DNA from 2 places in the Solibacillus sp. FSL W7-1436 genome. Region 2 is predicted to be linked to the other one. Evidence: riboswitches for the same ligand, from Rfam matches in the RefSeq annotation. Region 2 holds a riboswitch; the other holds the start of a gene.
The links. Region 2 has a riboswitch for glycine ahead of gcvT (glycine cleavage system aminomethyltransferase GcvT). Riboswitches for the same ligand answer to the same signal wherever they lie in the genome.
Positions count from the first base shown of each region.

Region 1 (11,874 bases), 730 kb from region 2:
GAAATCGGTAAGGCATATGGGAAATCCGGTGCTCAAGTGTTATTGAAATACCAAATAGGGCGCGGCGTGGTCGTTATTCCGAAATCACACAACCGTGAAAATCAGGCAGCGAATCTGGACCTTTTCGATTTCGAACTGACTGCAGCGGATGTAGAAAAAATTGATAACCTTTAATAAGGCATTTACTAGGCGTCTCCTATTTTGGAGACGCTTGTTTGATTTCAACCTTAGTTAACAGGCCACTTATCAAAATAATAGCACCAATGAAAAACATTGAAATAAATAGTATGACCATTACACCCATTCCCGCAAAGCCTTCTCGGGCAAAAATAGCGAAACAAATTCCAACTAGCCAGGAAACGAACGGGTTTAATCCAATCATGATTAAGATCCCCCATACAATCCGCTTTCTTCTTAATGATTGACCTTTCGATAATGCCCGGCCAATCGCTACGACAACAATGATAACTAATAATGCGACTCCCAATGTTTTCAACCCCTAATTTTTTTCATCTATACTATACGTATATAATTGACGCCCTACAACGTAAAAGATTACATATAATGGAATCAACAGTTCGTCGTGAAGTAACCAATCTTCTAAAGTATCCGGCTGGAATTGAAAATATACGATTAATTCATACAATAACGTCGGTACGATAAAAATGGTTGTCACATTAAGCCATTTTGTTTTATAAGCCTTTTTAGCTTCGTTATATAATAATTCCCATGCACCGAATACGAATGTGCAAATGAAAAGCAGCATGACTATCACACCGATGGAAATAGGTGAAGCATTACGGGGCTCCAGCCATTTTGAAATAAAGTTGGCGCTAATACATAGTGTAGAAATTGTAAATACGATCGCTGCACAAAAGCGTATCCATTTATAATGCGGAAACAATACGTTTTTCATTTCTTTTTCAATGTGATGCGCTTCACCAAACGACTGCAAAGCATGTTGAATGGCTTGCTGTTCGGAATAACCAACCATTCGTAATTCATCGATATGCTCCAAAATATGATGTTCAATTTCTTCTTTCATCAATGCACGTTCATCATCATTGATTGGCAAATTTCCTGCAATTTTTTCAACATATTGTTTAACGACTTCCATACAATCCACCTGCCGTTCGTTTTATTAAACGGGTCAACTGCTCCCAACTCGATAATTTTTGCTTTAATTGTTCACGACCTACATCTGTAATTGCATAGTATTTCCGGCGTTTCCCGGAAGTTTCGTCTTGCCAATAACTCGTCACAAAACGCTGCTGTTCTAAACGCTTTAACGCCGGATATAACGTACCTTCATTCATTGAGTAGGCTTCATCGCTCAATACACGAAGCTGCTTTGTCATTTCATAGCCGTATCGATCCTGTTCTGCCAGTAGGGATAGCAGTAAAATATCGATACTTCCTTTCATCATTTCCTTTTCCACTATTTACAATCACCTCCTTTATATACATATTAATCCAATGTACATCGTAATACAATGTATTAAATGAAATCATATGTAAGTGGTTTAAGGTAAAAGGGAATTCTAGCTATTAAAATGGTTGACGAAACATAACAGTAGTTTAAAATTACATATCAGTTAGAGCTTAAAAAAGGATAAGATGAATGATTCCCATTCATCGATTACGGATTAATTGGTTAAAGAAAGGAAGTTGTATTTTGTCAAAAGGGCTTATTCATCATATTGAACTGTATGTTTCAGATTTAAAAAGTTCCATCAATTTTTGGGGTTGGTTTTTAGAAGAATTGGGATATGAATCTTTTCAATCGTGGGAAAGCGGACAGAGTTGGAAAATGGGAGAGACCTATATCGTTTTTGTGCAAGCAGAAGAACGGTTTATGGATGTCCCTTACCATAGAAGTCGGGTTGGTCTAAACCATTTGGCCTTCCATGCAAGCTCCCGTCAAGAAGTAGATGATATGACAAAAATGTTGGAAAGGAAAGGTGTCAAAATCCTTTATACGGATAAACATCCCTATGCAGGAGGGGAAGATTATTACGCGGTATTTTTTGAAGATCCAGATAGAATTAAGGTTGAATTGGTTGCACCATAACCTTTCCTGCTTTGATGTTTTAACCTCTTTAAAACAAAAAACGGAATGCCTGCTAAATTACAGGTGTTCCGTTATCGCATATTCTACACTAAAGAATCTATTCCTTCCGCATAATAAAGCTCAAATGTCTGCCTGTTGAGCGGTCCTGGCGGTGGGAGAATCCATCCTTGTCAATATATGTGCACATATAGTCAATCGTAATATTTTCTTCAGGCACTCCTGCTAGCATGCACTGTTTTTTCACGGTTAGCTGGTTGTTGATATGGAATTTGCCTGTTTCTTCATTCCAATACATAAATTCATCCGCATAGCCGAGTGCTTTGAATTTTACCTGAACATCGGCATCCACTTCGAATTTTTCCTGGCTGATTGCAGGCCCGATCATTACTTTCAAATCACTCAAATTACAATTTTCCTCTTGTTGTAAATGCTGCAGCAGCTTCAATGTAATTTCTTTAATCGTCCCTTGCCATCCGGAATGAACAGCGCCGATGACATTTGTTTTTTCATTGTAAAATAAGACAGGTACACAGTCTGCGGTAAAGCTGGAAATCACGACATTCGGTTCGTACGTATACAGTGCATCGGTGTCAGAAACAGCAGTTGCGTTGTCGGTAGCTCCTTTGCCGATTTCGGATTTTTCCACACGGAAGAAGTTTGCGCTATGTGTCTGATTCGCGCATACAAACTTAGATAGATCTGTTTGCAGCAGTGTGGCCAGCTGTTCGCGGTTTTCGATAATATCAGCTTTGTTTTTGCAAACATGGAGTGCCATATTATTGTCCTCGGCAAATGATGGATCTTTCAAAGTTATGCCCAGTACGCGTTTTTCATTATTTTCATAAAATTTTATCTTCATTTTATCACCCCCTGTACTATACCCGTAAAAGCAAATTTTGTATAGGCAATTGGTGTTTGGTATAATAATGAAAAATAGGGGGTATGTGATGAAAAGTTGGCAAATCATTTTAACGGGTTTTTTACCTTATGTCATGGCGGTCATTGTCTTTATCGCGCTTTCATTGCCTACTTTGAATCAAATGATCACACTTGGAACTGCTGCTGCCCTTATTATTTATGTTTTGCCGATTTATTTTTTTGTCGTGATTCCATGGTATTATGTGTTGTACATTATGCGTAAAAATTACAGCAAACGGGCACTTTACTTAACAAGCTTTGTTTTTTGCATTCTGCAGCCAATCGTATTCGGATACTTTATGAAAGCACCGGTCGGCAGCGCGGATTTTTTATTTTTTGTATCACCACCGTTTATAGTTGGCATAATGGTTAGTACACTGTGTATTAACTGGTTTTATAAAGAAAATTTGCAGCAGACGACAAATGGAAGGGGAGAGCCGATTGGAATTGACGATTGAATGGCAATACATGACAAAGGCAAAGCAGGAAATCACATGGCGAAGTGAGGCAATTCCTGCAGCACATGCCTATACACTCGTACTGGATATGGAAAATACAGGACGTACAAAAAATATTGTGATGACGGATGAACATGACAGTACCTGGACATTAAAAGAGCTGAAAAAATATTTGAAATCTCTCGAAACAGAACCTACCGAAGTAGAAGTCTATTTTGATGGCGGTTTTAATAGAGAAGAAAAGCTGGCCGGTTTAGGGATAGTCGTCTATTATAAACAGAACGGAAAAAACTATCGCTTGCGGACGAACCGGCTGGCGGAGTATTTAACATCAAACAATGAAGCGGAATATGCGGCATTAAATCTTGCGGTCGAACAGCTGGAGGAAATGGGTGTTCATCACCAGAAAATAAAGATTTACGGCGATTCCCAAGTCGTCATTAATGAAATGAACGGCGAATGGGCAGTAACCGATAGTGTTCTAACAACTTGGGCGGATAAAATCGATGCAAAACTCCAGAAACTCGGGATTCGACCGGAGTATCAATATATTGACCGCAAACTAAACGGTGAAGCGGATCAGCTTGCTAATCAGGCGCTTCAGGAAACGGAAATATACGCGGATATTGATATACGAAAAAGTAAGAAAAGATAGATGAAAGGGGATTTTTATGATTCGTTCTGTTGGTACAGGGAGTTCCAGTTTAAACAACCAGACACGTCCCCGAAATTTACAGCAGCAAACTACAGCCTTCCCGAAAATCGGTGAAGGTCAAAGTGTCGCACGAGAGCAGGAAAAGCTGCAGACTAATGAGGCCGAAAGAGGACCGATAATGGTTGGGGTCAAACCGAAAGCACAGCTGAAATCCATTTTTGATGAACCGAATGATGTCGTGAAGCTGAATGCGGACGGCGACAAGCTGGAAGTCAGCAAGCGAGCGATTTCACTCGCAAAAGAAGTGCTCTATATATAATGAAAAAGCTCCGCCGGGAATATCTCGGCGGAGCTTTCGTTTTAAATTTTATTGTTGTTTTTCAAATGCACGTTCGCCAGCAATACCTGGTTGCGTTAATTCGAATGGATTTAAAATAATATCCAGCTGCTCAAGCGTGAAATAGTTGTACATTAAGCAAAGTTCGCGTACGGATTTACCGCTATGCAGTGCTTCACGTGCAATTTGGCTTGAACGTTCATAGCCTAGGTGTGGCGCAAGTGCTGTAATAACACCGATTGAACGCTCTACAAAATCATGCAGACGCGCTTCATTTGCTTCAATATGATCCAGACAGTATTTTGTAAATACTGTAAAGCCATTTGTCATAATTTCAATCGACTGAAGCAGATTAAATACTAGAACTGGTTCCATTACATTCAGCTCAAATTGTCCTGCTTCTGAAGCGAGTGAAATTGTTACATCGTTACCGATTACTTGGAAAGCAATTTGGTTGATGACTTCCGGCATAACCGGGTTTACTTTACCCGGCATAATTGAAGAACCTGGTTGACGTTCCGGTAAGCGAATTTCTGCAAATCCTGCTTTTGGACCTGATGCCATTAAACGTAAGTCATTACAGATTTTCGACATATTCATCATGGCGATTTTCAGCATTGATGACACTTCAGCATACGTATCGGTGTTTTGTGTACCATCGATTAAATTGTCTACTTTTATGAACGGGAATCCACTGTAAGTCGCGATGTTATCTACTGCCAATTTCATATATTCAGGGTCCGCATTCAGGCCTGTCCCGATTGCAGTTGCTCCGATATTGATTTGCAGCATTGTTTGCTGCGCTTTTTTGATTCGGGCAATATCACGGGAAACAACGGCAGCGTATGCACCGAATTCCTGGCCTAAACGAACAGGTACGGCATCCTGTAAATGCGTACGACCCATTTTAACGATTGAATCGAATTCTACTGATTTTCTGATAAAGCTATCGCGCATCATTTCCATCGCCAAAATTAAATTATTTAACGTAGAAACTGTAGCGATGTGGATTGCAGACGGGAATGCATCATTTGTTGATTGCGCCATATTGACATGGCTGTTAGGACTAATGATTGAATAAGTACCTTTTTCTTCCCCTAAAATTTCCAGTGCACGGTTTGCAATTACTTCATTGGCATTCATATTCATTGAAGTGCCTGCTCCGCCCTGAATTGGATCTACAACGAACTGGTCGTGTAATCGTCCTGAAATAATATCATCTGATGCCTGGGCAATTGCATTAGCAATTACTGGATCCAATTTGCCGATAGCAGCATTTGCAAGTGCCGAACTTTTCTTCACGATAGCAAATGCACGAATTAATTCAGGGTGCATTGTCATTTTAGTAATCGGGAAATTTTCTAATGCACGAGTTGTTTGAACGCCATAATAAACGTCCTTTGGAATTTCTAAAGTGCCTAAAAAGTCTTTTTCAATACGTGTACTCATTTGTACAAACCCTCCAAGAGAATGGTGTAATAGTTGCATAAACAACTACATTATACGCCATATTATGATAAAAGCTTACTTGCTGAATTATTAGTTTATTCAACGTTCTCATGTAAGTTTAAATTAACCAATATTAACAAATATAATGAGGGAATTTCGTAACTTTTTGATTTTTTAAACGACTAATTAGGAAAGAAATGGGGTGAATGACAATGAAGAAATGGTTAAGTTACATGTTGGTCTTGGGTATGATCTTGCTTCTTGCGGCATGTAGTACGAAAGAAAATGAAACATCCTCCGATTCAACTGAACCGGTAAAAGAGGAAAATGACGAAAATAAAGTGGACTATGAATTACTGTTTCATTTAGATTCGATACCTCCTGAGGTTGGTACGAGTATATCAATCGTGCAGGATGAAAAGCTGTATACGACTTGGGCCGATATTTTTGGTTTTGAATCGGTTCCACCTGTCGATTTTGAAACAGAGGAAGTACTGTTTGTTACAGGGTATTCGGACGGCTGTGGAAGAGAAATTGAAAAAATCGAAAAAGACGGGGATACTTTAGTCATTGCGTTAAACTATCCGGAAGATCTTCGCAGCGAGGAAGACATCGAGTGCACAGAAATTGCTCTGGACAATACGTACGTTGTCAAAATGAAAAAAACCGGTACAACAAAGGGTAAGCTGATCGATATCAATCGAACAATATATGAAGAAGATTCAACAGTTCAGGAAAAACTGCAGTTAATGAATACAGTAATACGAGGGGCTACCAATTCCTCTATATGAATATTACACTGAAAATATCGAATTTTCGGTGTAATATTTTTTTGGTCATGAATTTTCTGCAAGAAGAAAACATTATGTTGGGAATAAGATTAAATTGCTTTTTTTCATCATAAACGGCTCCGGTTGTCCATTGTAAGACGGGCAAAAAATTGGTAGTATGAATTATCGTACAATAATAGTATTGAACGCGAACTATAGGGAACTGGAAGATGCCAGGGACCTATAGGCAACTAATTGCATACATATCAAGCGTTGATCGTCGTGGATAAAACTACTGGCGGGAGCAGTTTCTGGAGAGAGCGCGAAAATCCGCGTCGCCGAAGGGTTCACAATCTCAGGCAAAAGGACAGAAGAGTAATGAGAGTCACTTTACTTTAGTAATGGATGTAGAAATCCATTGTTTGAAAGGTACTCGATAGATGTCACAGATTTTTTAAAATCATGACGCGATTTTACAGAGGTGAAATCGATTATTCTTACACACAGGGACTGGCATATTATCAGTCCCTGTTTTTATTCCAGAAAAATTTACTTGATGGACCGCGATGATGTACTTATTATTTTGCGCTGTGTAAACAGACAAAATACTTATCCTTTGGAGGAATCGTTTTGGAACAACAAGAATTAAAGCGCGACCTGAAAAATCGGCACGTTCAGTTAATAGCGATTGGAGGAACAATCGGAACGGGGTTGTTTTTAGGGTCAGGTAAAGCGATCTCACTTGCAGGACCTTCTATTATCTTTGCATACTTAATCGTTGGAACCGCACTATTTTTCGTCATGCGTGCACTTGGCGAATTGCTTTTATCAAAAGGCGGCTATGCATCATTTACCGAGTTCGCCACTGAATACTTGGGGGATTGGGCAGGCTATATTACCGGCTGGACATACTGGTTCTGTTGGATTATGACGGCAATGGCAGATATTATCGCTGTCGGTATGTACACACAGTACTGGTTCGATATCCCGCAATGGGTACCGGCTATCGCATGTTTAGTAGTTTTACTTATTTTGAATTTACTGACGGTCAAACTGTTCGGAGAGCTGGAATTCTGGTTTGCGTTAATTAAAATCATCACAATTGTTGCGCTGATCGCAATTGGTATCGTGTTGCTGATCATCGGTTTTGAAACAGATACAGGCAAGGTTGCTGTATCGAATTTATGGGAGCATGGGGGATTATTCCCGAACGGTGCATTTGGCTTTTTAATGGCTTTCCAAATGGTTGTCTTTGCATTCGTCGGAGTTGAATTAGTAGGGGTAGCTGCTGCTGAAACGGCAAACCCGCAAAAAAATATCCCATCTGCCATCAATAAAATTCCGGTTCGTATACTGCTGTTTTATGTAGGAGCATTATTCGTCATTTTAACAATCAACCCTTGGGATACATTAAGCGCAGCAAGCTCACCATTTGTTCAGGTATTCGCATTGGTAGGGATTCCGATTGCAGCAGGTTTAATTAACTTCGTTGTGCTGACATCAGCTGCTTCTGCAGGAAATAGCGGAATGTTCTCAACAAGCCGCATGCTGTTCAGTTTAAGTAATAATAAACAGGGCCCGAAAGCTTACGGTAAATTAAATAAAAATGCGGTGCCGCAAAATGGTCTGTTATTTTCTGCTGTCGTAGTATCGATTGGTGCATTGCTGAGTTATTTCATGCCGGACGATGCATTCAGTATCGTGACAACAATTAGTGCGATTTGTTTTATTTGGGTTTGGAGCATTATTCTGATTTCGCATATTATTTATAAAAAGCGTCATCCGGATTTACATAAAACTTCAATTTTCAAAGCACCTTTAACACCATTCATCAACTATGTAATTTTGGCATTCTTCTTGTTTTTACTAGTTGTGATGGCAATTTCCGAGTCTACGAGAACTTCACTGCTGTTAACACCGTTATGGTTTATAGTGCTGTTTGTTCTATATAAAGTACGGAAAAAATAAATATAGACGGCATATTCACCAAAAAAGCATTTTCTTAGGAAAATGCTTTTTTCATTAAATAAAATTGATTTCCATTCCGGGGAGCACGGGCGTGATATTAGTAAAACCTTGAATTTGAGGCGGGGGAGAGCTTCTATTCCGGGTGAAAAGGGCTGGAAGGAAGTGTGCGGGGATTTTATTAGAACAATAGATTGGTTTATTAGAAGAAATTTAAGTGATATTAGAAGAACTGGGGTAGATATTAGAAAATCCGTAAATTTGAGGTGCTGGAGAATCTTTATTGCCAGTAAAATAGATGAGAAGGGGCCGTGTCTGGATTTTATTAGAACATTTGAGCGGGTTATTAGAAAATCGAGGCAGGATATTAGAAGAAGTACATACTTTATTCGAACATCCGGTAAACATATTAGAACAAACCGCACTTATATTAGAAGATCGGCAATATATTAGAACAAATAAAATTATATTAGAACTTCTGTGGATATATTAGAAAATCCGGCGGCCCCTCCCCGCTGCACAAAAGTTCAACCCGGTGCAATCTTGCCGAATAATAAGAACGTTTTTTTACAGCCAGTAGCAAATGGCTTCGTACGTAATCAAGTGAGCTCCTCCTTTGTAAATAAAGTTTTGTTGTTTAACAGATGGAAATAGACGATACATGCGATGACAACTCCGATTAAAGCGAAGATGCTTGTTGTGAGCTGAATCGTGTAGATTTCCGCCAAAAATCCGATGATTAATGTTAAAGAAATCTGCATCACACTTTCGATCAGTCCAAGTGAACTGCCGAACCGCCCCATCAATTCAGTCGGGACAGTCTGCTGGTAAAATGTCGCGTAGCCCGCATTGCTGAAAGCCATAAACAGTCCGAGCAATATAAACGCAGCGACCGCTATCATTAGATTAGACGAAAAGTAAAATATAAAGTAGGAAAGTAATGTACATGTAAAGCCGAGGCCGATGTATGTAACGAGTGACAGCTTCTTTACGAAGCGGGCAGCCAAATAGCCGCCGACAATGGCCCCGATTCCTGTAATCCCTACAATGATGCCGTATACCGAATCTGTCACTTCATGAAAGTCTTTTAAAAATGACATTTCCTGTGAATCGAGTGAAAAGCAAATCATCAGTGCTGTTGAATACAAAACGAAAAATTTCAGCAGCGATTTCCGTTGCGAGATAAACTTCCACACAGTCCTAAAATCATTTCGGATAACAGCCAGTGTGAGTACAGTTGATTGGGTGGACGACTTGATCTCCTGATTTGGCAGTAAATACATCATAAATGCGCTGAACAACAGCATAAACCCATTCACCCACATCGCCGTAGCGGTACTGCTCATGGCGATAATGGCACCGCTCAAAGCCGGGCCAATCATAAAGCTCCCTGAACCGAGCATGCTGTTGATCGCATTAAAACGCAGACGATCATTTGGCAGTACGATTTTTGTTATCATAAATGTGCTGCTCGGATTTGCAAAACAGACCGCGATATTGGCCAAAAAGATCAAACAGTAAATGAGCCAAATTTCCGTAAGCAGCGGCATCAAACAGACGATCCCGGCGCGGAAAGCATCACAAACAATCAAAATAATCCTTTTATTCGTTCTATCTACGATGGAGCCTGCAAAAAAACTGCACAAAATACGGGCGATCGGACCGATAATATAGATGCCCGCAACAGCTGCCGGTGACTCGGACAGATGCCAGACCAAAAGATTGAGCGCGATCAAATAAATCCAACTGCCCAGTTTGGAAGCGCCAAATCCGAACCACAAATAAAAATACTCTTTTTTTAACTCCAAATCATCATCCCCTAGCTGCTCATTCGCTGCCTTATTTTTTCACTTGCAAATAGTGCCTGCCTGAAGCAGTGGCTCGCCTGTTTATAGGCATGAAGCTGTTCATAAAACTGTGCCCATAATGGAGCATAGAACAGAATCAGTGAATAATACTGCTGTTCGCTGAAATGTGGAAAAGCTTCATCTTCCAGCAATTTCAATCCGCGGATCGTAAGTTCATTTTCAACCGCATACTCCAGTAGTCTGCGCTGATAAATATGATGGGGTACAGTAAATTGATATTCCTCATAGCGCTTCAACAGTACATCCAACTGTTTGAAATCCTTCTTTGCAAAACATGTGCGCATCCAGTTGATTGCTGAATGCAGGTCTTCATCGTAGTTATTTGCCGTTTCATAATGTTTGGACGCTTCTGTAAAGTTTTCCTGGCATTCGTAACAATACGCGATATTGTTATGCAGTGAACTCCATTGCATCGGAGTTTGGATTGAATGGACATTCGCAAGCAAATTAAGCCCTGCCTCAAACTCCTTTAGCGCTTCCTGGTACCTGTGTGAATCATTGAAAATCACACCCTTCATGGAGTAAAGCTTCAACTGAAACAGCGGTTTATACTGGTGGGTGAAAAACTGCTGCGCCAGTTCAATATGTTCAAGCGCTTTTTGTAACTTGTAGCTTCGATGATTCGCAAAAGCGATATGATAATGGTAGTTGGCCAGTTCAAATGGGTGGGCATTTGATAGAAACTGCGCCAATTGATTGTTCTCTTCTTTAATGGATAACTGCTCAAATTCCTGGAAAGAAAGATGACCGAAAGCGGTAATCGCTACAAATAGTTGAGTGATCCGGTCCTTTTTCCAGCTGACAAAAGGTTCGATTTCATTCAGTATGGTTCTCGCCTGCTCATCTTCTTTTAACGAATAAAGGAAGCGAGCATATACAAGCTTTGCCATCAGCTGCTGTTCAAATGGCTGCTCATCGTTTTGCATAGCGGTTAATTGTTCGATTTCATCTGCAGTAAAATCGGTATTCGACAATAATTTTTCGTAAAGCTGTTCCAAAAAAGTGGTTTGGCTTTTCAGTTGTTGTTCGAGCATATTGAAGTCGATGCCCAAGTTTTCAAACAGTTGCTTATACATTGAATGTTCTGCGACAACGATTCCATTTTCAATCCGGCTTAAATACGAAGAAGTACAGATACCAAAAGCAACGTCATCCTGTTTTTGCTTCTTTTTTTGACGATAATATTTTAAGAGCTTTCCCCAAGCTAGTTCATTGTTTTCCATATAAACACCTCATAGTTAGTTTACCAAAATGCTAACAGGGAATATTGCGAATTTTCTTTTAAAAATGCATAATTACCGTTACGAAACTGGTAAACTTACACAAATTATTAAAGGTTTACATATTTTAATTGCATATTTCAGAATAGCTCTATATGATAAG
Region 1 covers NZ_JBBOWV010000001.1:3,004,878-3,016,751, forward strand. The annotation lists gene MKX73_RS14765 (aldo/keto reductase) at 1-174, shown strand, start outside; gene MKX73_RS14770 (hypothetical protein) at 197-487, opposite strand; gene MKX73_RS14775 (permease prefix domain 1-containing protein) at 500-1,117, opposite strand; gene MKX73_RS14780 (PadR family transcriptional regulator) at 1,104-1,439, opposite strand; gene MKX73_RS14785 (VOC family protein) at 1,676-2,071, shown strand; gene pgeF (peptidoglycan editing factor PgeF) at 2,169-2,930, opposite strand; gene MKX73_RS14795 (ATPase) at 3,019-3,447, shown strand; gene MKX73_RS14800 (DUF771 domain-containing protein) at 3,431-4,102, shown strand; gene MKX73_RS14805 (DNA primase) at 4,119-4,421, shown strand; gene aspA (aspartate ammonia-lyase) at 4,470-5,888, opposite strand; gene MKX73_RS14815 (dehydrogenase) at 6,101-6,679, shown strand; glycine riboswitch at 6,960-7,039, shown strand; gene MKX73_RS14820 (amino acid permease) at 7,289-8,626, shown strand; gene MKX73_RS14825 (MFS transporter) at 9,223-10,431, opposite strand; gene MKX73_RS14830 (sugar-phosphatase) at 10,443-11,714, opposite strand.
Region 1: it holds a riboswitch for glycine, as region 2 does, so the genes downstream of both, MKX73_RS14820 (amino acid permease) here and gcvT (glycine cleavage system aminomethyltransferase GcvT) in region 2, are expected to answer to the same signal.

Region 2 (11,874 bases):
AAAGAAAGTGGAGATTTTCGTCTAATTGACTTCATCAGTTCAAGCATCGATTGTCTCCCGTCACGGTAACTGATTTCCTGCGCTTTACTCAACGCTGCTTCTCCAAGTTCACGGATAAGTTCAAGTGACCATTTAATTAATGAAGATGTATCGCGTCTAGGTATGCTTAAATTGATTCCTTCCTGTTTTGCTTTATATACTCTGCCAGGTCGTCCGCCTTTTCCGGTTTTTAAATGTTCGGAAGAAATGGCACCGATTTCTGCAAGTTTTGTTAAGTGCAAACGAGCTACATTGGAATGGATTTTAAATTGATCTGCAATATCCTGAACGGATAGAAATTGCTTTTGCTGCAACATGAATTCATAAATAGCAAACCGGGTTTCATCAGCAAAAGTGCTGGAAATTTTAATCGGATGTATCATTTGTAAACCCCCAATACGGTAAAAATTATAAATGCTAACTTTACTATTATTCTACATGAAATATTAGCAAATTTGTTAATATTGAAAGAAAATTCCTATTAAAAAGAAATTTTCCCTATTTTTATATAAATTGCAGGACAAACGATTTATAATGGAGTCACAACAAATGAATTGGTAAAGAGGTGATTTCCATTAAACAGTTATCGATCATTGAACAAAAATGTTTGGAACTTTTATCCAAGGCGGCCGAGCTAAACGTAACAGATATTCATTTACTCCCAAGAGAGAGTTGCTATGATCTGTTAATGAGGAAATACGGCCGTTTTGAAAAGGAGGACGAACTCCCTACAGAGCTCGCTACCCGTATGATTTCCTATTTTAAATTTCTTTCTTCTCTTGATATTAGTGAAAAGCGAAAGCCTCAAAGCGGTTCCTTCCAAAAATATATCGACCAGTCGATGTACGCCTTCCGTATTTCTACATTACCTTCCAGCTTCTTCAAAGAAAGTTTAGCAGTTCGAATATTACGTCAAAACTATACCGTCCCGTTACAGTCATTATGTCACTTCCGGGGAAGTGTTGAACAGTTGCACAGGTTGGCCAGGCTGGAGAGCGGGTTAATTATAATCAGCGGTGCGACCGGAACAGGCAAAACGACGACATTATATTCATTGCTGCAATATTGTTCGCAGCATTTATCCCGACACGTCATTTCTTTGGAGGATCCGGTTGAAAGCAGGCAGGAACAGCTATTGCAAATTCAAGTGAATGAGCGAGCCGGAATGACGTATTCTGCAGGATTAAAGGCAATACTAAGGCACTCTCCGGAAGTGATTATGCTCGGGGAGATTCGTGACAGGGAAACGGCGAAAGTCGCGATAGAAGCAGCGTTTTCCGGACACCTCGTTATTTCGACGATCCATGCAAAGGATACCGTAAACTGTATTTACCGTCTTCATGATTTATCGGTTTCATTTGAGGAAATGCGGCAGATGCTAAGAGGTGTTGTTTCACAGCGTCTCATTGAAACAGAGGACAGCGGCTATAAGGCTATTTTTGAATTTTTAACCGATGATCAATTGCAGCTTGCCTTTGAGTCGATCATCCAAGAACAAACATTTTCATTACCGTATGATCAAACATTGGCAGGTCAAATCGAAAAACTGCAAGGTGACTATTATGAATATACCGCTCCTTAAAAATGCCGCATCCATTACTTTGTTTAAAAAACCTGTCATAAAATCCTCAGAGCTCCCAACGTTACTCCAACGAATCGCCACTCTGTTAAATGAAGGCTATACATTTGCCCACAGTATCGAAATGCTGTTGCCTTATCATGTAAAACAATATGAGCCGGTCCAACAGGAAATTTCAAATATATTGCGCGGGGGTGGCAGTGCAACACAAGTATTTCAGCTGCTTTGTCTGGATAAACAGTATTTGGTGTCAATTGAGTTGGCAGAAGTGACGGGCAAGCTGAGCGAAGCGATTGGTCTTGTCGCAAAGCAGCTCGTTTTTCAACAGCAGGCGAAAACGAAACTATTAAAAGTGATGTCCTATCCGCTCATTTTATTTACATTTTTAATCCTGCTTTTTTTAGCCTTTCGCACGTATTTTCTTCCTAATATGTCTTCTGTTATTACATCCCGCGTCCATAGTGAATCGTCAGTGAGCATTCAGTGGTCGACGTTTTTCCTTCATATGCCGGACTACATTGTTGCAATCGGCATTGCTTTCGGCATTATTCTCTCCATAGTTGTTTACCAGATCCGTAAGAAGCGAATTGAACTGCAGCTTCATCTCCTATTTAAAATCCCGTTCGTCGGACTTTTTTGGCGTCTTTTTCTGACAAGACAGTTTGCACGTCATTTAGGGAATCTGCTATTGGCAGGTTTCTCACTTCAAAAGGCATTCGATCATTTAAAAACCCAACAGCATCAAAAACAGATCGCCTATATTGCCGGTACACTTCAAGAACGGATTCTTCTTGGTGATTCACTGGAGCGGGCAGTGGAAATCGTCGGCCACTTCTATCCGAAGTTTGAGCATTTTATTGCACACGGTGAAGCGAGCGGTTTGCTGGGAAGGGAGCTGATTTTATATTGTGAACTTTTGGATGAAAAACTGCAGAAACTTATTGAACGAATCCTGGCAATTATTCAGCCGCTGCTTTTTGTTGTTATCGCCGTTTGCGTCATTGCTGCCTATTTAAGTATTTTAATCCCGATGTATGATGTCATTGATTTTATATAAGAAGGGGTGGAAAAGATGAAAAATGAAAAAGGATTTACATTAGTTGAAATGCTTGTTGTCTTATTAATTATTTCCATTTTGATTTTAGTTACAATTCCAAACGTATCTAAGCACTTTGAAACGATCGACAAAAAAGGGTGCGAGGCATATATAATGATGCTTCAAGGACAAGTTGAAGCGTATAAGCTGAACCATAATGAATATCCGGCTTCGGTCTCGGATTTAATTGCAGAGGATTATATTGTCGAAGATGATTTAAGATGTCCGGATAATACGGAAATTAAGATAGTGGAAGGCGAAGTCATTGGACCGGGGAATAGCGGAACATAACGATGAATGGGAAAGTTAAATCACTGTTAAAAGATGAAAAGGGTTTTACATTGATGGAAATGCTCATTGTTCTCTTTATTTTTTTAGTCGTCAATTCAGCGATTCTCTATTTTTCACAAAATCCGTTAATGGAGTATACAGAAAAACAGGTGATAAATCAAAATGAGATGTTAATACGCATGACACAATTATTATCCATTGAGAAGGGTACGCCCTATACCGTCGAGATTATTAATTGTCAGCGGATTCAAGTAAGGGAGCGCAATAACTCCGGGATTGTATACGATCAGCGTATAGCGCGGCCAATCGCTATGTATTTATCCACTCCGAATAACCGGCTGGTATTCAATACGAAAGGAAATGTCCAGGCATTTGGACAACTAACTTATCATTTTGAAAATGAAATCCATCAATACTCCGTCAATATCGGCAAAGCCAGAATTTTGGAAAGGGAGGTTTTTCATGAGCCAGGAAGGCCTAACTCTTGTAGAAACACTGTTGGCAGTCGTCATTTTATTCTTCCTTACATCGACAATCATTCCGCTCACATTTAACATGAAACAGCAAATTGCCATACAAAAAGTGCAAGCCCATGCAGCAGAAGCAGCTTTTATAGGCGCGATGAAATATAAAAGGTATGGACAAACAGCAGGAGTTCAGTACATTGACGGTGTTCAGTTTCAATGGAATTACGAAGATAACCAAGTATGTGTTCAGTATGACAACAAGGATAAGAATGAGGAACTGTGTGTATGAAAAGGAGGCAAACATTAAATGAGAGGGGCTTTACATTACTGGAAAGCTTGTTTCAGTTAACTGTGTTCGTACTTTTTAGCGTGATCAGCCTGCTTATCCTTTTATGGGTTCGGGATCTTCAACAGCTTGAAATGATGAAGGACGAGGTGAACTGGGAATTGTTCGTTTATGATCTCCATCAGTACAATATGAATTCCGCATCTGGTAAGGTTCTCGGTTCTAATATGCTGCAACTGGAAATATTAAATGATCCCGAGGAGCGATTGTTTGTCTTTGATAAATCGGAAGAGCATTTGCGCAAAAGGTCGAACAAAGGGGGAAATGAAATTATACTGCCTTTTGTGGAGAACTGGGAGTTGGCAATTACCGAAAATGAAGTGAATATGAAGGTAGTGATGAAAAATGGAACGAAGCGAGAAAGGGACCTCGTATTACCATTACCTCCAAAATGAGAAAGGTGCATTATTTTTACTCGCTGTATTTTTATTGTTCATAGTTTCCGGAGCGGCTGTTTTCTATACAAATGCATATTTTGCGCAAATAAAAGTATATAATTCATTGGAATCTATTTACGTTCGTGCTACGATAAATATACTAAATTTACCTTAAAGTTCGACTTCTTTTTGCAAAGTCGAAAAAATGTCGCATTATGCGATTTTGCTTCAACTATAATAATTCTATTTAAGAAGCAAATTAGAAACGAAACAATAGGTGAAGGCGTAATTGATTAAGTAGTCCGTAATTAGAAGAAGGTGAACAGCATGCGTAAAATTTATTTAGTTGGATTTATGGGGTGCGGAAAAAGTGCGATAGGCAGACGTTTAAGTTTTTTCTTGAAAATGCCATATTACGATATGGATCATGAAATTGTACGGCAACAGGGTATGACTATCCCTGAAATTTTCGAGAAATACGGCGAAGCACATTTCCGGAAAATCGAGACGGAATTTTTAAAGAATTTTCGTGATGAAGCATGCATTATCGCAACAGGCGGTGGGGTAGCCGTGAATGAAGAAAACAGGAAAATTATGCGCCGTACAGGGCTTGTATTTTTTCTTGATGCAAAATTTGAAGATATTTATATGCGTATTCGGAATGATAAAAACCGTCCCATTGTTCAATCGTCATCGGAGCAAGAATTGGAAAACCTGTATCACCAACGCAGAAAGAGTTATCGATTAGCTGGCCATATACAAGTGCTGACAGCCGGGAGAACTTTAAGACAGATTGTCGAGTATATTGGGTTTCAAGTGAAAAGACTTAAAGGCGAATAATAAATCGATAATGTTGTTTAATGTTCGTATTTTGAATAAAATTAAAAAAAGATTGCGTTTGCATTACATTCAATGTTAGGATATTGCTAAGAAGAGCAATAACATGAAGTAAATAAGCTAACGCGGATGATGGTACGGGGAGAGAACGTGATGTCACGTCGCCGAAGGAGCAAATAGCGATGCTATGAATCTCTCAGGCAAAAAGACTCGTACTGGACGCAACTCTGGAGAGTGCTGTAATAGCTATTGTTGCGAACAGCCACCAAAGGGGAAAGCCTGAATTGTGATAGTGGATCAAATTCAGGTGTAACTTTCAGGTGCAAGGACAGAGAATCTCGGTAAAGGGGATTCGTCTGTCTTTTTTTTGTGGAGAAATCGGCTTTTAATATTCTGATGATTCTAACTAAAAAGATAGATTTACACTTTGACAGGTGTAATGTTGTTTCCCCTTTGCAAGATGAAATGAACATACATAACTAAAGGAGGAAATGAACATGACAAATGATTTAAAACTAAAGCGCACACCACTTTTTGATGAATATGCAAAGTATGGCGGGAAAACAGTTGATTTTGGCGGCTGGGAGTTACCTGTACAATTTTCTTCAATCAAAGATGAACATGATGCGGTACGTAACCGTGCAGGACTTTTTGATGTATCCCATATGGGTGAGATTATCGTAGAAGGTCCGGATGCGCTTGTTTATTTACAAAAGGTCCTATCCAACGATATTTCCAAAATTGCAGTCGGCGGCGCACAATACAGTGCATTATGTTATGAAGATGGCGGTGTTGTTGACGATTTACTTACATACCGTTTGGAAGATAACCGTTATCTGCTATGTGTAAATGCAGCGAACATTGAAAAGGACTTTGAATGGTTACAGGAGCATGTCGAAGGGGAAGTCAAAGTGACAAATGTGTCAGATGACTATGCTCAAATCGCCTTGCAAGGACCGTTATCACAGGAAGTTCTGCAAACATTAACTGAAACAGACTTATCGGCAATCAAATATTTTAAATTCCAGGACAATGTGGATGTAGGCGGTCATTCAGTTCTTGTTTCTCGCTCTGGGTATACAGGGGAGGACGGATTTGAAATTTACGGTGCACCAGCAGCGATTGTTGATCTTTGGAACAAAATTTTAGAAACAGGAAAAGACAAAGGTGTAGTAGCTGCCGGTTTAGGAGCACGTGACACACTTCGCTTTGAAGCTTGCTTACCATTATATGGCCAAGAGATTTCAAAAGATATTTCACCACTGGAAGCGGGCATTGGCTTCGCAGTGAAATTGGCGAAAGATCCGCAATTTATCGGTCAGCAAGCTTTAATCGATCAAAAAGAAAATGGTCTGACACGTAAATCGGTAGGCATTGAAATGATTGATAAAGGTATTCCTCGCCATGGCTATAAAGTGTTTAAAGATGGCGAAGAGATCGGCTTTGTAACAACAGGAACACAGTCACCGATGACAAAACGCAATATCGGTTTAGCTTTAATTGACGCAAAATTCACTGAAATTGGAACTGAACTCGAAATCGAAGTACGAAAAAATAGAGCAAAAGCTGTTGTAGTAGAAACGCCATTTTACAAGCGTGCAAAATAAGGTGACGCTTCAGTCGGAGGGGGTCTTCATCCCCCGGACTGACAGTTAAACCTGTCTGCTGCCTTTAGAAGAAGATAAATTCCTACCCGTAATTGCGGGATAAAACTTTTGAAAAGAGGGTTAACAATGAAACATCGTTATTTACCAATGACGGAACAAGATAAACAAGAAATGTTAGACCGTATCGGGGTTGCGACAATTGATGAGCTTTTCGAGGATATTCCTGAGAAAGTTCGCTTCCAAGGAAGCTACAATATTAAACCTGCGAAGTCAGAAGCCGCTTTAATGAAGGAACTGGCACAACTTGCATCAAAAAATAAAGATACAGCAAGCAATGTATCGTTTTTAGGTGCTGGTGTCTACAATCACTATAAACCGGTAATTGTCGATCACGTGATTTCACGTTCGGAGTTCTATACAGCATACACACCATACCAGCCGGAAATTTCTCAAGGCGAACTTCAAGCAATTTTTGAGTTCCAGACGATGATCACGGAACTGACAGGCATGGATATTGCAAACTCTTCTATGTATGATGGCGGTACGGCTTTGGCAGAAGCAGGTATGCTTGCTGCAGGTCATACACGTCGCGGCAAGTTACTTGTTTCAGGAGCGGTACATCCGGAATATCAAGATGTTGTGAAAATGTATGCGACAGGACAATCAATTGAAGTCGTTACAATCCCTGCAAAAGACGGTGTGACAGACATCGAAGCGTTAAAAGGCCTGATCGATGACCAGACAGCCGGTGTTATCGTTCAATATCCGAACTTCTTCGGTCAAGTTGAAAACCTGCAGCCGCTTGCTGACATTGCACATGAGGCAAAAGGATTGTTTATCGTATCTGCAAACCCGTTAGCACTTGGTGTATTGACACCTCCAGGAAAATTAGGCGCGGATATTACAGTCGGGGATGCACAGGTGTTCGGAATTGCCGAAGCCTTCGGTGGTCCACACTGTGGCTATTTCGCGGTAACGAACAAGTTAATGCGTAAAGTACCGGGCCGTCTTGTTGGGGAAACAGTTGACCAGGATGGACGTCGTGGATATGTGTTAACATTACAAGCTCGTGAGCAGCACATCCGTCGTGACAAAGCGACATCTAATATTTGTTCAAACCAGGCATTACTGGCACTTGCTTCATCAGTAGCAATGACAGCCCTTGGAAAACAAGGTATGCAGGAAATGGCGAAACAAAATATCGTGAAGACACGCTTTGCTAAAAATGCATTTGAAGCAGCTGGTTTCGAAGTGGTTTATCAAGGTGCACACTTTAACGAAATCGTAGTAAATACAAAACATAATGTGACAGAGCTAAACAAAGCATTAATCGAAAAAGGCATTATCGGCGGCTTTGACTTAGGTCGTGTTTATCCGGAATTAGAAAATCATGCACTTATTGCTGTTACGGAAATCCGTACAAAAGAAGAAATCGAGCAATTAGTTGCAGAAATGGGGGCTTACAATGCATAACGAAAACCAATCACTCATTTTCGAAATTACAAAACCAGGTCGCGTCGGCTACAACTTAGAGCCATTGGATGTTCCTGATTTTGATCTAGAAGAACTTCTGCCAAAAGAGCTAGTTCGTCAGGAAGCAGCTGAACTGCCGGAAGTTGCAGAATTAGATATCATGCGTCACTATACAGCACTTTCACGCCGTAACCACGGGGTTGATTCAGGCTTCTACCCACTGGGTTCATGTACGATGAAATACAATCCGAAAATCAATGAAACGGTTGCACGCTATGCTGGTTTTGCCAATGTTCACCCATTACAGGATGAATCGACAGTACAAGGTGCAATGGAATTATTATATGACCTGCAGACGTCCCTTCAGGAAATTACCGGTATGGATGAAGTGACATTACAGCCGGCAGCAGGCGCACATGGTGAATGGACAGCATTAATGATGATCCGCGCATTCCATGAGGCAAATGGGGAAGGCCACCGTAACAAAGTAATCGTACCGGACTCGGCTCACGGTACAAACCCGGCTTCTGCAACAGTTGCAGGTTTTGAAACAATCACAATCAAATCAGGTGAAGACGGCTTAGTTGATCTTGAAGATTTACGCCGTGTTGTCGGTCCTGATACAGCAGCGCTTATGCTGACAAACCCGAACACGTTAGGCTTATTCGAAGAAAACATTTTAGAAATGGCTGAAATCGTACACGGTGTCGGCGGTAAAGTTTACTATGACGGCGCGAACTTAAACGCTGTTATGAGTAAAGCACGTCCTGGTGACATGGGCTTTGACTGTGTTCACCTAAACTTACACAAAACATTTACAGGTCCACATGGTGGCGGTGGTCCGGGTTCAGGTCCAGTAGGGGTAAAAGCGGATTTAATCCCATTCCTGCCTAAACCAGTATTAGTGAAAAAAGAAGATGGTACATTCCACTTCGATTACAACCGTCCGCAATCAATCGGCCGTGTGAAACCTTACTACGGAAACTTCGGCATTAATGTCCGTGCATATACGTATATCCGTTCAATGGGTCCGGATGGCTTAAAGGCTGTAACAGAATATGCTGTATTGAACGCAAACTACATGATGCGCCGTTTGGAAGAGCACTTTGATTTACCGTATGACCGTCATTGTAAGCATGAATTTGTGCTATCAGGCCGTCGTCAGAAAAAATTAGGTGTTCGTACATTGGATATCGCAAAACGTCTTCTTGACTTTGGCTACCATCCACCGACAGTATACTTCCCGTTGAACGTGGAAGAAGGTATTATGATCGAGCCAACAGAAACAGAATCAAAAGAAACATTGGATGCATTCTGTGATGCGATGATTCAAATTGCTCAAGAAACAATCGATAACCCATCGATCGTGCAGGAAGCACCACATACAACGGTAATCAGCCGTTTAGATGAAACACGTGCTGCACGTACACCTGTATTACGCTATACAAAAAAAGAAGAAGTAACTATTTCTTAATTTGTGACAAAAAGGTCAGAGCTGTTTTCTGACCTTTTTTCATTGAATAAGGTTAGACTTCTTACTTGTCACTATATAATAGTAGAAACTACTGGTAATCGGCAATTTTATATCTCAGTGGCGGTGCATGAAAAATTAAAAAGCCCTCTACATTGTAGAGAGCTTTAGAATTAGTTTTTTGATTTAACTTTACCTGTCCAAGTTTTGAAACCGCCTTGTAATTGGAACAGTTGGCTATAGCCCTTTTTCTTTAATGTCAGTGCAGCTCGGGCACTACGACCAGAGTTTTGGCAGTAAAGGTATACAGGCAGGTCCGGACGGATTTCTTTATGACGTGTATTAAGTTGCGTCATCGGAATGTTTCTTGCACCTAAAATGTGTCCCGCTTCAAATTCTTTAGGTTCGCGTAAATCGATTAATTGTGCTTTACGATAACCTTCAATAAATTGCTCCTGTGTTAAATTTGTTACGGATTTTTTTAAGCGCATTGAGTTGATTACTACGTAAGCAACGATTACTACTAAAATAACTAGAATCGTATATAAAATTGTCACTGCGATATTACCCCTTTCTTTCTGTACTATCTATTATAAGAGATGAACTAGAGTTAGTCGAGCGAGTTTGTTAAAATGAATTGGTGGAGGCGAGAAATTGTGAAAAAACAATGGTATTTTATAAATTCGGGTCCGTGCAGCCCGGCCTATAACATGGCACTGGATGAAGCATTGCTTGATTGGCATAGTCAAGGGGAAATTCCGCCGGTTATCCGTTTTTACGAGTGGAATCCTGCAACATTATCAATCGGATATTTCCAGCAAGTACATAAGGATATTAATTTAGAAGCGGTAAAAAAACAAAACTTAGGTTTCATCCGTCGACCTACAGGCGGACGTGCCGTTTTACATGACCAGGAGCTCACTTATTCAGTGATTGTGACAGAAAGCTACCCGAATATGCCGGAAACCGTTACAGAGGCATACCGTGTCATCAGCGAAGGGATTTTACAAGGGTTCCGTCTTTTAGGACTGGATGCTTATTTCAGTGTGCCGGAGACGAAAGAACAGCTGGATGATCTGAAGAAACCGAAAAGTGCGGTATGTTTTGATGCGCCGAGCTGGTATGAGCTAGTTGTGGAAGGTAAAAAAGTTGCCGGGAGTGCCCAGACACGTCAAAAAGGTGTGATTTTGCAGCATGGCGCTATTTTACTGGACCTGAACGAAGAACTGCTGCTATCGGTATTTAATTTCGCTACGGAAGAGGCAAAAGAAAGAATGCGTAAAAAGTTACCAGAAAAAGCGGTTGCGATGAATCAGTTTGTCGATACACCATTTACTATCGATCAATGTGTGAATGCATTCTCTAAAGGATTTGAAGTAGCTTTGGACATAGAACTAATTCCTTATGAATTAACAGAGCAGCAAACCCAATATGTAGAACAATTGATGCAAAATAAATATTTAACAGATGACTGGAATTTCAGAAAATAGATTACGAACGTGTGTTTTTATTTTTTGTAAAAAAATTTTTATACCCGAAACGTTGATATAGATGGATTTAACAAAAAGAAAAAAAAATCAACCCCTTGTTTGAAAAAAAGATTTATTGTAATCTTTTTAAATGAAATCATTTAACCCTACATATAGAATAAAAATATCCAATAAAACACAATATATTGTATATAAAAGTGTTTATTGGAGAAAAATGTAGGGAATGGAATTTACAAAATCGTTCAAAGGGGGGCTTACGCGGTGGCAAGTGTTTTAGAACAATCCATCCAAGTCAATCAATTAAATCAAGATATTGAGCAATTTCCTCAAGTGCACCCGATCACACCGGATATGCATATTACGCATAAAGGTGTATCTCGTCTTGTAATGATTGACCGTTATTCTTTTAAAGATACGGAAAAGAAAACATTAAAAACAGGGGATTTTGTCGTTTTGACAGTAAAACAAGATCCGAAATTCCCGGCGCGTGGACTTGGCATTATTCATTCGATTAATCAGGAAAAGAAAACCGCCCTTATTAAAATTGATGAAGATTACCGTCACGTATTAGAAGGCGAAGAACAAGAGACTGGCATTATCGAACGGTCATTGGATATTATTGAAAAGCCGCTCGAAATTTTTTATGAGCAGATTGCGAAACGGAATGCGACAGGCTTGGCTTCAGTTGAAAAAACAGAAGAAAAGCGTCAGGAATGGTTCGGGAAGTTTTACGAAGAGCTTGTGTCGATGAACTTTATCCCCGCAGGACGTGTAATTTACGGGGCAGGTTCGGAAACAGAA
Region 2 covers NZ_JBBOWV010000001.1:3,732,784-3,744,657, reverse strand. The annotation lists gene MKX73_RS18580 (helix-turn-helix transcriptional regulator) at 1-422, opposite strand, end outside; gene comGA (competence type IV pilus ATPase ComGA) at 605-1,621, shown strand; gene comGB (competence type IV pilus assembly protein ComGB) at 1,602-2,675, shown strand; gene comGC (competence type IV pilus major pilin ComGC) at 2,691-3,005, shown strand; gene MKX73_RS19905 (prepilin-type N-terminal cleavage/methylation domain-containing protein) at 3,008-3,559, shown strand; gene MKX73_RS18560 (type II secretion system protein) at 3,468-3,761, shown strand; gene comGF (competence type IV pilus minor pilin ComGF) at 3,758-4,213, shown strand; gene MKX73_RS18550 (shikimate kinase) at 4,523-5,035, shown strand; glycine riboswitch at 5,162-5,254, shown strand; glycine riboswitch at 5,258-5,366, shown strand; gene gcvT (glycine cleavage system aminomethyltransferase GcvT) at 5,530-6,639, shown strand; gene gcvPA (aminomethyl-transferring glycine dehydrogenase subunit GcvPA) at 6,766-8,112, shown strand; gene gcvPB (aminomethyl-transferring glycine dehydrogenase subunit GcvPB) at 8,105-9,586, shown strand; gene MKX73_RS18530 (rhodanese-like domain-containing protein) at 9,757-10,140, opposite strand; gene MKX73_RS18525 (lipoate--protein ligase family protein) at 10,294-11,073, shown strand; partial or broken gene MKX73_RS18520 (ribonucleotide reductase N-terminal alpha domain-containing protein) at 11,335-11,874, shown strand, end outside.